Regions from separate parts of the Mesorhizobium sp. B2-4-14 genome, predicted to be linked through region 1. Evidence: predicted binding sites of a transcription regulator. Region 1 holds the regulator's gene; each other region holds the start of a gene.
What was found. The regulator LexA, encoded in region 1, represses DNA repair genes until DNA is damaged. The targets are predictions, from matches to a motif close to TGTTCNNNNTGTGTTCNG.
Positions count from the first base shown of each region.

Region 2: dinB (DNA polymerase IV) is a predicted target of LexA. The motif match lies at 1,194-1,211, and genes of this name have one in related genera.
Region 3: FJ938_RS14945 (helicase-related protein) is a predicted target of LexA. The motif match lies at 946-963, and genes of this name have one in related genera.

Region 1 covers NZ_VFVA01000007.1:39,450-42,729, forward strand. Annotated here, with positions in the region: gene FJ938_RS08710 (ABC transporter substrate-binding protein) at 1-319, opposite strand, end outside; gene FJ938_RS08715 (GntR family transcriptional regulator) at 471-1,244, shown strand; gene lexA (transcriptional repressor LexA) at 1,640-2,377, shown strand; gene FJ938_RS08725 (ComEC/Rec2 family competence protein) at 2,371-3,280, opposite strand, start outside.
Region 2 covers NZ_VFVA01000013.1:23,477-26,756, reverse strand. Annotated here, with positions in the region: gene dinB (DNA polymerase IV) at 1-1,150, opposite strand, end outside; gene FJ938_RS13770 (pilus assembly protein) at 1,462-2,637, opposite strand; gene FJ938_RS13765 (helix-turn-helix domain-containing protein) at 2,792-3,208, opposite strand.
Region 3 covers NZ_VFVA01000014.1:108,434-111,713, reverse strand. Annotated here, with positions in the region: gene phbB (acetoacetyl-CoA reductase) at 1-424, shown strand, start outside; gene FJ938_RS14945 (helicase-related protein) at 1,130-3,280, shown strand, end outside.

The DNA of each region.
Region 1 (3,280 bases):
GCGCCTTCTTGGCGATCTGCGAGACCGGCGTGGTGATGGTGTAAATCAGCTTGGGCTGCTCTGCCTGCAGCTTGGCGATCATCTGCGGCACCAGCGATGCGTCGAAATTGGTATGGCTCTCGGTGTAGACGACGTCCTTGCCCTCGACGAAGCCGTTGTCCGTCAGCGCCTTCTTGAAACCGGCTATGGCGGCATTCAACTGAGGATGCTCTCCGAAATTGGCTATGCCGATACGAATCTGATCAGCCGCGGCGCTGCCGGCGCTGACCATCAAGGCGCCTGCCAGGGCCAATCCTGACAGCCATTTCGACTTCAACATCATTTCCTCCCAGATTTGATTAGCGCCGCTTAAAGACGGCACATCAGGCGATCATGGTCAGTCCGCCGGTCCATGTCAAACATTATATATAATTCTTGCCATGCACCGCCATGATATATAATTTTCCAAGCCTGACGATGGACGGACTGCGATGCAGGATCAGAATAGTTCCACAAAGACGGAGGCGGCCTATCAGCTGCTGCGGCGCGATATTCTGACGACGCGCCTCATGCCGGGTGCGCCGCTCAAGTTGAGTGCGCTGCGCGGCACATATGGCGTCGGCTGGACGCCGCTGCGTGAAGCATTGTCTCGGCTTGAAGCCGAGCGCCTTGTCACTGCCATCAGCAATCGCGGCTTTGCCGTCGCTCCCGTGTCGCGGGCCGAACTCGAGGACCTGGCGCGCGCGCGGATGGTTGTCGAGATGCCCCTGTTCCTGGAATCGATGGAAAAAGGCGACAGGCAATGGGAAGATGCCGTTGTCACCGCTCATTACCGGCTCTCTCGCTGCAAGACCGCGGTTGACGACCCCTCGGATGCGGCCGTCGATCAGTGGGACGAAAGCCACGAGGCCTTTCACGCGGCGCTGCTGAGTGGTGCGACGTCCAACTGGCTGCTGCGATTCCGCTCGACGATCGCGGATCAGCTGCGGCGACATCATCGTTTTCTCGGCCTGGCGCCGACTTTGCGGGCAGCGGCCGGCCTCAAGCATGGCTATGGAGAGGCCATGGACGCACTGCGCGAGGCGATCGCGATCGAGCATCACACCGCGATCATGGAGGCGGCGCTCGATCGTGATGTCGAGCGGGCAAAGGCATTGATGACGGCGCATATCGGCTACACGCTGCACGTCTATGTTCACAGCGAAGACAGCGGCGCCAACAACTACACCGCACGCGCCGGCAGCCTGAAAGCGGTTTCCGGATGATTTCGGCGCTTCCGCGCCGTCCGACGCTTACACACGGATCCATCCCCCAAGCGAGCTGGCGAACGTTGGCGTTTTGGTTTCGTTTCGTTCCGCTGGGATGACACTGGGCGACTCCATAAATCCGCCCCGTGCGCCTTTCAAACGACTGAAGCCAAACCTCAACAAGGGGTGGGCCACAGGCCATTAACCAAAACGATTTCAATGCGTGTGTCCGGGGCAGAAATCGTCGGTAAGCGTCGGTTGCCGTTTGTTGCCGGCGGCAAAAATTTCGAACCCCTTAACAAATTCACTAAACTTTAAACGGTTGCGGAACACAACTGGAACAGATAGTGTTTGTTCTGGGTTTGTTTTTCGATTCCGATTCAGACCCTTCGTTCAATGCCTTGGGGGCCGCCATGCTGACGCGCAAGCAACATGAACTGCTGATGTTCATTCATGAACGGCTCAAGGAAAGCGGCATCCCGCCCTCCTTCGACGAGATGAAAGAGGCTCTTGATCTTGCCTCCAAGTCGGGGATCCACCGCCTGATCACGGCGCTGGAGGAACGTGGCTTTATTCGGAGACTGCCCAATCGGGCGCGCGCACTGGAAGTGCTCAGGTTGCCGGATTCGATCGCGCCGGGCCTCAATGCGGCAAAGAAATTTTCGCCAAGTGTCATCCAGGGCAGCCTCGGTCAGGGCAACCTTGGTCGTCAGATCAAGCCGGCGCCGTCGCGCTTGCCCGCGGCCGGCAATGACGACGATGCTGTTCCGGCGGTCTCGATCCCGGTGATGGGCCGTATCGCCGCCGGTGTGCCGATCGATGCCATCCAGCACCAGACGCATTCGATCTCGGTGCCGCCTGACATGATCATGGGGGGCGAGCACTATGCGCTGGAGGTCAAGGGGGACTCGATGATCGAGGCCGGGATCTTCGATGGCGACACGGTCATCATCCGCAACGCCGATACAGCGAGCCCGGGCGAGATCGTCGTGGCGCTGGTCGACGAAGAGGAAGCGACCCTGAAACGGTTCCGCCGCAAGGGAGCTTCGATTGCCCTTGAAGCCGCTAACCCGGCCTACGAGACCCGCATTTTCGGACCGGACAGGGTCAAGGTGCAAGGCAAGCTCGTCGGGCTGATCAGGCGCTACTGAGCAGGGGCTGTTGCGCTTGTTTTGTCAGGCTTTTTATAGGGCGGCAGGCCCCTCGCCTCGCGCGAGAATTTGCGCTGTTCATGCCAGGGACGGTATGGCCTGTCGACGGCGAAGCTGACGATTGGTGGGCCAGTCGCCGATTGGCGGTCGAAGAAGACCGCAGCACTCCCTTTGCGAGCGAGTTGCCGTTTGGTGACGACGAGAACCAGCGGGTTATGGCAGGCGTCATAGCCGGTCGCGTCGTTGACGACGATCACGTCGGCGAAACCGCAGGCCTTCCAGGTATCCTTGCGGTCTTCGACATGCGCGACGATCGCTCCGGACGGGTGCCTGGCGAGGCAGACGCCGTCGGTGCAGTAGAACGGTGCTCCCGGCGGCAGGTTTACGGCATCGGCGATGGCGAACTGCCCGTCTGTCTTGTTGAACACCTCTGGCACGACGATGCTTTCGGATACCAATGCACGTTTCCAGTTGTCGACGGTGAATTCGTTCGGGCGTGCCCGGCTGACCGCGAGTTCGCCACCGCCGATCGGCACCGCGACCAGTCGGGCATCTTCCGAGATCAGCACATCGGGCGTGCGCGTATCCGACACAGTCAACAGGCCGGCAAGTGCGAATGGGAGTGCGGCGAGCCGCAGCCATGTCGTCGCCATCGTCGCGATGACCAGGGCGACCGTCACCAGCAGCACGGATTGCTGGGAAATCAGCCCGACCGCATCGACAGGAGAGCGTTCCGATATCCACGCCGATATGGCGATCATTGCCGTCAGGCCCTTGCCCATCAGGTAAAGGGATGGCGCATCCAAGCCGAACGGCATGAGCAACGCGCTGGCGACGGCCAGGAACATCACGACCGAAACGATCGGCATGACGGCCAGATTGGCGAACAAGCTGAGCGGCGAT
Region 2 (3,280 bases), on a different contig from region 1:
GCTCGCGGATCTTGTCGATGGCGCGGTCGGCGCCAAAGCGTGCCAGGCCTTTCTGGGTGCCGGGCCGGCGCTTCTCGTCGGCAAGCCCGAGCGGCAGGTCGAGCTGCAGCTCGGCGCTTTCCTCCAGATGCGAGACCGAGATCGCCAGCAGCGAGATCGTCTTCTCCCGAGGGTGGTCGGCGAGCACGCCGCGCACGAGATCGCCGGCGATTTCGGCCAGCATGGTGGTCGCCGAGATCGGCTGGTCGAGCGTGATCGAGCGCGTCACGGCGCGGAGATCGGCAAAGCGCACGCGCACCGTCACCGTGCGGCCGGGCCGCGCCTTGGCGCGCAGCCGGCTGGCGACACGGTCAGCCAGATGCAGCAAAGTCGGCACGATCACCCGCGCCACGGCGGGCTTCTGGCCAAGCGCCAATTGCGCGCCGGCAGAATGCGCCCGCCGCTTCGTCTCCAGCTTTCTCGGGTCGCGGTTCCACGACAGGGCGGCGAGTTTTTCGCCGGCGGCGGGGCCAAGCAGTCGCGTCAGCGCGCCGCTGTGGGTCCTGGCCAACTGGCCGATGGTCTCGATGCCGATTTCGGCCAGCCGCGCCCTGGTCGCCGGGCCGACGCCCCACATCAGCGAGACCGGCAGGTCGTGCAGGAAGGCAAGCTCGGTTCCGGGATCGACCACCACCAGCCCGTCGGGCTTGGCCACCTGCGAGGCGATCTTGGCCAGATGCTTGGTACGGGCCACGCCGATCGAGATCGGCAGGCCGAGTTCGGCCCGCACGCGGCGGCGGATGGTTTTGGCGATTTCGTCCGGCGGGCCGAACAGATGCGTGCAGCCGGCGACATCGGCGAAGGCTTCGTCGATGGAGATGCGCTCCACCACCGGCGTGAAATCGTCGAGCACCTTGATCGCCGCGTCGCCCAGCCGCTGGTAGTGGCTGAAATTGCCGCCGACGAAGATCAGCTGCGGGCAAAGCTCGCGCGCCTTGCGCCCCGGCATGCCGCCACGCACGCCAAAGGCGCGTGCCTCATAGGAGGCGGCCAGCACCACGCCGCCACCCACCGCGATCGGCTTGCCGCGCAGCGACGGATCGAGCAGCTGCTCGACCGAGGCATAGAAGGCATCGAGATCGGCATGCAGGATGGTGGCTGTCGTCTCCATTCCCGACCGCTCATCCGCAGTTGCTGATAGATGCGAACGAATGAAGAACAAAAAGGGATCATTGTCAAGCAAGGAACGGATTTGTTGAAGGCGTCCCGCAGATTGGCGAAATCGGCGATGAGCGATCCTCTCCCCGTAACTCTACGGGGAGAGGATGCCGGCAGGCAGGTGAGGGGCGGCGCTGGCTTAGAGAAGAAAGCTGCTTCGCTTGAACCTGGAAAAGCATCGCCGCCTAACCAATATGTCCAGCCCGCAACGCCGTCTTCATCGCTTCCAGAGACGGCTTGCCGCCGGCGGCCAGCTCTCTCGGCTCATTTGACAAGCGTGATCAGGCGGCCCGCATACATTTCGCGATTTCCGAGCGCCGCCGCGCAATCCGACTGCACGGCCGAATTTCCTGTCATCTGCACGGTATCGCCGACGAGCCGGATGCAGTCGCCCTGGGAATTCATATCCGAGTTGCCCGCGTAGAATATCGGCGCGTCCGGTGCGTAGATGAAGCCGCTGATCACCGAGCCGGCCCCGCCATTCAGTGTCAGCGGCGATGTATTGCCGCGATCCTGGAATATGGTGATGCCGGCATAGGTGCCGCTGGTGGGCGGCGAGAGGGTCACCTGTTCATTTGCGTTGATGTAGATTTGCGCGCCTTCCATCAGGAATATCGTCACGCCCTGGCCGGTGAGGCTGCCATTTCCGCCGGGCTTTATGGTGACCCCACGCAGTATGTAGACGCCGGGGTTGAGCGTGATGTTTCCCGACCATGTCTTGTCGCAATAGGTGCCGGGCGAAAGGGTGATGGATTTGCCGTTGGGTGCGTTCTGGCAAAGCGTGTAAGGGGGAGGGGTGACGTTAGCCAGCGGGTCAAACGACGCGTACTGATGTTCGAGCGGATTGCCGCAACTCAAGCTGGCGTTGGGCGGCAAGAGGCCGGACGTGCCGCCAACGGTCGAAACGCAGCTGGCGCTCACCAGCGCAGATCCGCCTCTGTTGACGGAATCGGCCGCGTCCGAGTTGGCGGCGATCACGCAATGGTTCATCGCGACGTCGGTCGAGCCTTGCAGGTTGACCGCAGCGGATGCGTGAGGATCGAGCGCAAGTACGCAGGCCTGCGCACCGGGCACGATCTTGACCATGGTGGAGCGCGAGGCTTGCCAGGGGGGCAGGGCGCTGATGAAGCTGGGACGGCTGATGCTGGACGAAAGCGAAATATAGTAGGCGCTGGGGCCGCCGCTGGCGGCGCTCGAGAGGGCTGCGACGCTTCCCGAATATTCCTGCTGGTCGGCGGCGCGCATATTGGCCGTGAAGAAGTTCTGGCCGAGTTGCTGCACGTCGCCAGCCGCCATGCCGGCATAATATTTTGTCCCGATGGCGAGTCCCGCCGCGTCCAGCGAGTTCTGCAAGTGGTCGGCGTCGTCGCTCGTGCCCACCAGATCGATCGCGCCGGCCACGCCAAGCATCAGCGGCAGCATCGCGATCACCGTGGTCAGCGCGAAATTGCCGCGCTCCGAAGCCCAGAAGTCTTTCAACACGACAGCGCCCCTCGTCAGATCAGTACCAGGTACTACAGCAGGGGTTTCTACGTATTGTTTTACGAAACGCTAAAATTAAACCGATCACCTGGACGGAAGGCCTGCCACGGCCCTATCCAGCATGCTCCGCGCGCAGCGCTGCCTTGATCCGTTCCAGCGCCGCATCGCCGCCGGCGGCCAGTTCGTCGGCGATGCGGGCGAGATGATCGTCGGCCTTGCGATGCTTGCTGCCCCAGGCGCCGAGCGTGGCCAGCACCGGCAACAGGTCGATACCGGCCTCGGTCAGCCGGTAGATCGCCTTCAGCCCGTGGGTCGGGTCGTCGCTGCGGGTGAGAATGCCTTCATCCTGCAGCGTCTGCAGCCGCTCGGCCAACGTACGCGAGGAAATGCCTTCATCCGATTGCAGGAACTCGCGAAAATGCTTTTTCCCGGCGAAGACCAGGTCGCGGATGATAAGCAGCGTCCAGCGGTCGCCGAGCAGTTCGAGCGACAGGTTGATCGGGCAGCCGGATCTTTCGCGCGTCGACATGTCTATGGTTCCCTTTCTAAATCACTTTACTATTGACATCATTTTGGTTTCGCGTCAATGGTTCCAGAAGTA
Region 3 (3,280 bases), on a different contig from region 1:
GGTGATCGACACCAATTTGTCTGGTGTCTTCAACATGACGCACCCGCTGTGGGGCGGCATGCGTGACCGCAAGTTCGGCCGCGTCATCACCATCTCCTCGATCAATGGCCAGAAGGGCCAGGCCGGTCAGGTCAATTATTCTGCCGCCAAGGCCGGCGACATTGGTTTCTCCAAGGCGCTGGCGCAGGAAGGGGCTCGCGCTGGCATCACCGTCAACGTCATCTGCCCCGGCTACATCGCCACCGAAATGGTCAAGGCGATCGACGAGAAGGTGCTCAACGAGCGCATCCTGCCGCAGATCCCCGTCGGCCGCCTCGGCGAACCGGAAGAGATCGCGCGCTGCGTCGTCTTCCTCGCTTCGGAAGAGGCCGGTTTCATCACCGGCTCGACCCTCACCGCAAACGGCGGCCAGTATTTCGTCTGACACGTCGCCGAGGCCAACGGCCTCGCACTGGCGACAAACGGATCGGGAAACCGGTCCGTTTGCGAATTGACGCTGAGGCCTGTCTTCGCCGCAGCGCAATCCCCAATCCGCAAGGTTAATGGCGGCGGGACCCTCGGTGCGAAACCGGTGGCCAAACCTGTGGATTCCCGGTGCATAAGCTGTTCACAACACCGATATTGGCGGAACAAAAAGGGAAAATACCGCTGGCGCCGGTTTGTCGCCGATTCGTTCCGGGTTTGAGCGGAAGTTAATGTTAATAGGGCCGGAATCGCCTGCGGTTCCTTAATGCCAGATTCAGAAAGATTAACAATTTCACAATGTTGAGCGAAGCGTGTCGCACCGCTTTCTTCGTTTCCTGGCAAAGGTTAACGGCAAAGCTCGCCCTGCATAAAATGGGCCAGTTCGACGATTCAGCATGTGGTGAGACTCATGGTCACAAAATCCATATGTAGCCGTGAACAAAAGCTGAATCTGGAAGAGTCAGCGATTCGTCGCTGATTCGTTCCAGACTCGTTCCATCCGTTAATCAGCGACCGACCGGGAGTTTCACACAGACACCTTCGAGCCGCCGGCGGAACATTCCGCTTTCGCTTCGCGCTCGAAATCCCTATGTGTCGCCTGTCATACGCGCCGTCCGGGGCACGTCCCGACAATGAGAGGCCAGAAAGCCCTATTTCCGAGCCGATGAACATCCAGCCGAAACACACCCAGCCGCTGATCCTGTCGGGCCGCGACGTGACCGCCGTGCTTGGGCCGACCAACACCGGCAAGACCCATCTCGCCATCGAGCGCATGGTGGCGCACGAAACCGGCGTCATCGGCCTGCCGCTCAGGCTGCTGGCGCGCGAGGTCTACAGCCGCGTCTGTGAAAAAGTTGGCGCCCACAAGGTCGCGCTGGTCACCGGCGAGGAGAAGATCCAGCCGCCAGGCGCCAAATACTCGGTCTGCACCGTCGAAGCCATGCCACGCGAGACCGACGCCGCCTTCGTCGCCATCGATGAGGTGCAGCTCGCGGGCGACCTCGAGCGCGGCCACATCTTCACCGACCGCATCCTGCATCTGCGCGGCCGCCAGGAAACGCTGCTCCTCGGCGCGGCCACGATGCACGGCATCCTCCAGCGCCTGCTGAAGGGCGTCTCGGTGGTGAGACGCCCACGGCTGTCGCATCTGGCCTATGCTGGGTCCAAGAAGCTGACCCGCCTGCCCCGGCGCACCGCAATCGTGGCCTTCTCCGCCGACGAGGTCTATGCCATCGCCGAGCTGATCCGGCGCCAGCAGGGTGGAGCGGCCGTCGTGCTCGGTGCGCTCTCGCCCCGCACCCGCAACGCCCAGGTGGCGCTGTTCCAGTCCGGCGATGTCGACTATCTCGTCGCCACCGATGCCATCGGCATGGGCCTCAACCTCGATCTCGACCACGTCGCCTTCGCCCAGAACCGCAAATTCGACGGCTACCAGTATCGCAACCTGACAGCGGCCGAACTCGGCCAGATCGCCGGGCGCGCCGGCCGGCATCTGCGCGACGGCACTTTTGGCGTCACCGGCCAGGTCGATCCGCTTGACGAGGAGCTGGTCAACAAGATCGAGAGCCATGATTTCGATCCGGTGAAGGTGCTGCAGTGGCGCACCGCGCATTTCGACTTTGCCAGCCTCGATGCGCTGAAGCGCTCGATCGAGACCAACGCGCCAGTCGAAGGCTTGACGCGCGCGCTGCCGGCGGTGGATGCCCAGGCGCTCGAATATCTGTCGCGCGACGGGGACATCCGCGCGCTAGCCACAGACGCCAAACGCGTGGCGCTGCTGTGGGAGGCCTGCGCGCTTCCCGATTACCGAAAGATCGCCCCGGCCCAGCATGCCGACCTCATTGCGTCGATCTACATGGACCTCGCCCGGCATGGCCATGTCGACGAGAACTACATGGCCGAGCAGGTGCGCCGCGCCGACACCACCGAGGGCGACATCGACACGCTGTCGCACCGCATAGCCCAGATCCGCACCTGGACATTCGTGTCGAACCGGCCTGACTGGCTGGCCGATCAGGCACACTGGCAGGAAAAGACGCGTGAAATCGAAGACAGATTGTCGGATGCGCTGCATGAGCGGTTGACGAAACGCTTCGTAGACCGCAGGACTTCCGTCCTCATGCGGCGCCTTAGAGAAAATACCATGCCTGAAGCCGAAATTAGTCCTACCGGAACCGTCCTCGTCGAAGGCCACCATGTCGGCGAGTTGCAAGGGTTCCGCTTCACCGCCGACCAGAGCGCCGGCGGCGAAGACGCCAAGGCCGTGCGCACGGCCGCCCAGAAGGCGCTGGCCGCCGAGTTCGAGGCGCGTGCCGAACGCTTCGGCGCCTGCGCCAATGGCGACCTCGCGCTTGGCTCGGACGGCACGCTGCGCTGGATCGGCGCGCCGATCGGCACACTGGTCTCCGGCGAGGATGCGCTGAAGCCGCGCCTCGTGCTTTTGGCCGACGAACAGCTGACCGGGCCGGCGCGCGACAAAGTCGCGGCGCGTGCCGAACGTTTCGTCAATTTCCAGATCGAGTCGCTGTTGAAGCCGCTGGTCGATCTGAAGAATGCCGACCAGATTTCCGGCATCGGCCGCGGCATTGCCTTCCAGCTGGTCGAGAATTTCGGCCTCATCAACCGCCGCGACATCGCCGAGGAGATGAAGTCCCTCGACCAGGAGGGCCGAGCCGCCCTTCGCCGGTTGGGCGTGCGCTTCGGCGCCTACCATGTCTTCGTCCCGGCGCTGATCAAGCCGGCACCCGCCGGGCTGGTGACGCTGCTGTGGGCGCTGAAGAATGACGGTAAGGACAAGCCCGGCTTTGGCGACGTC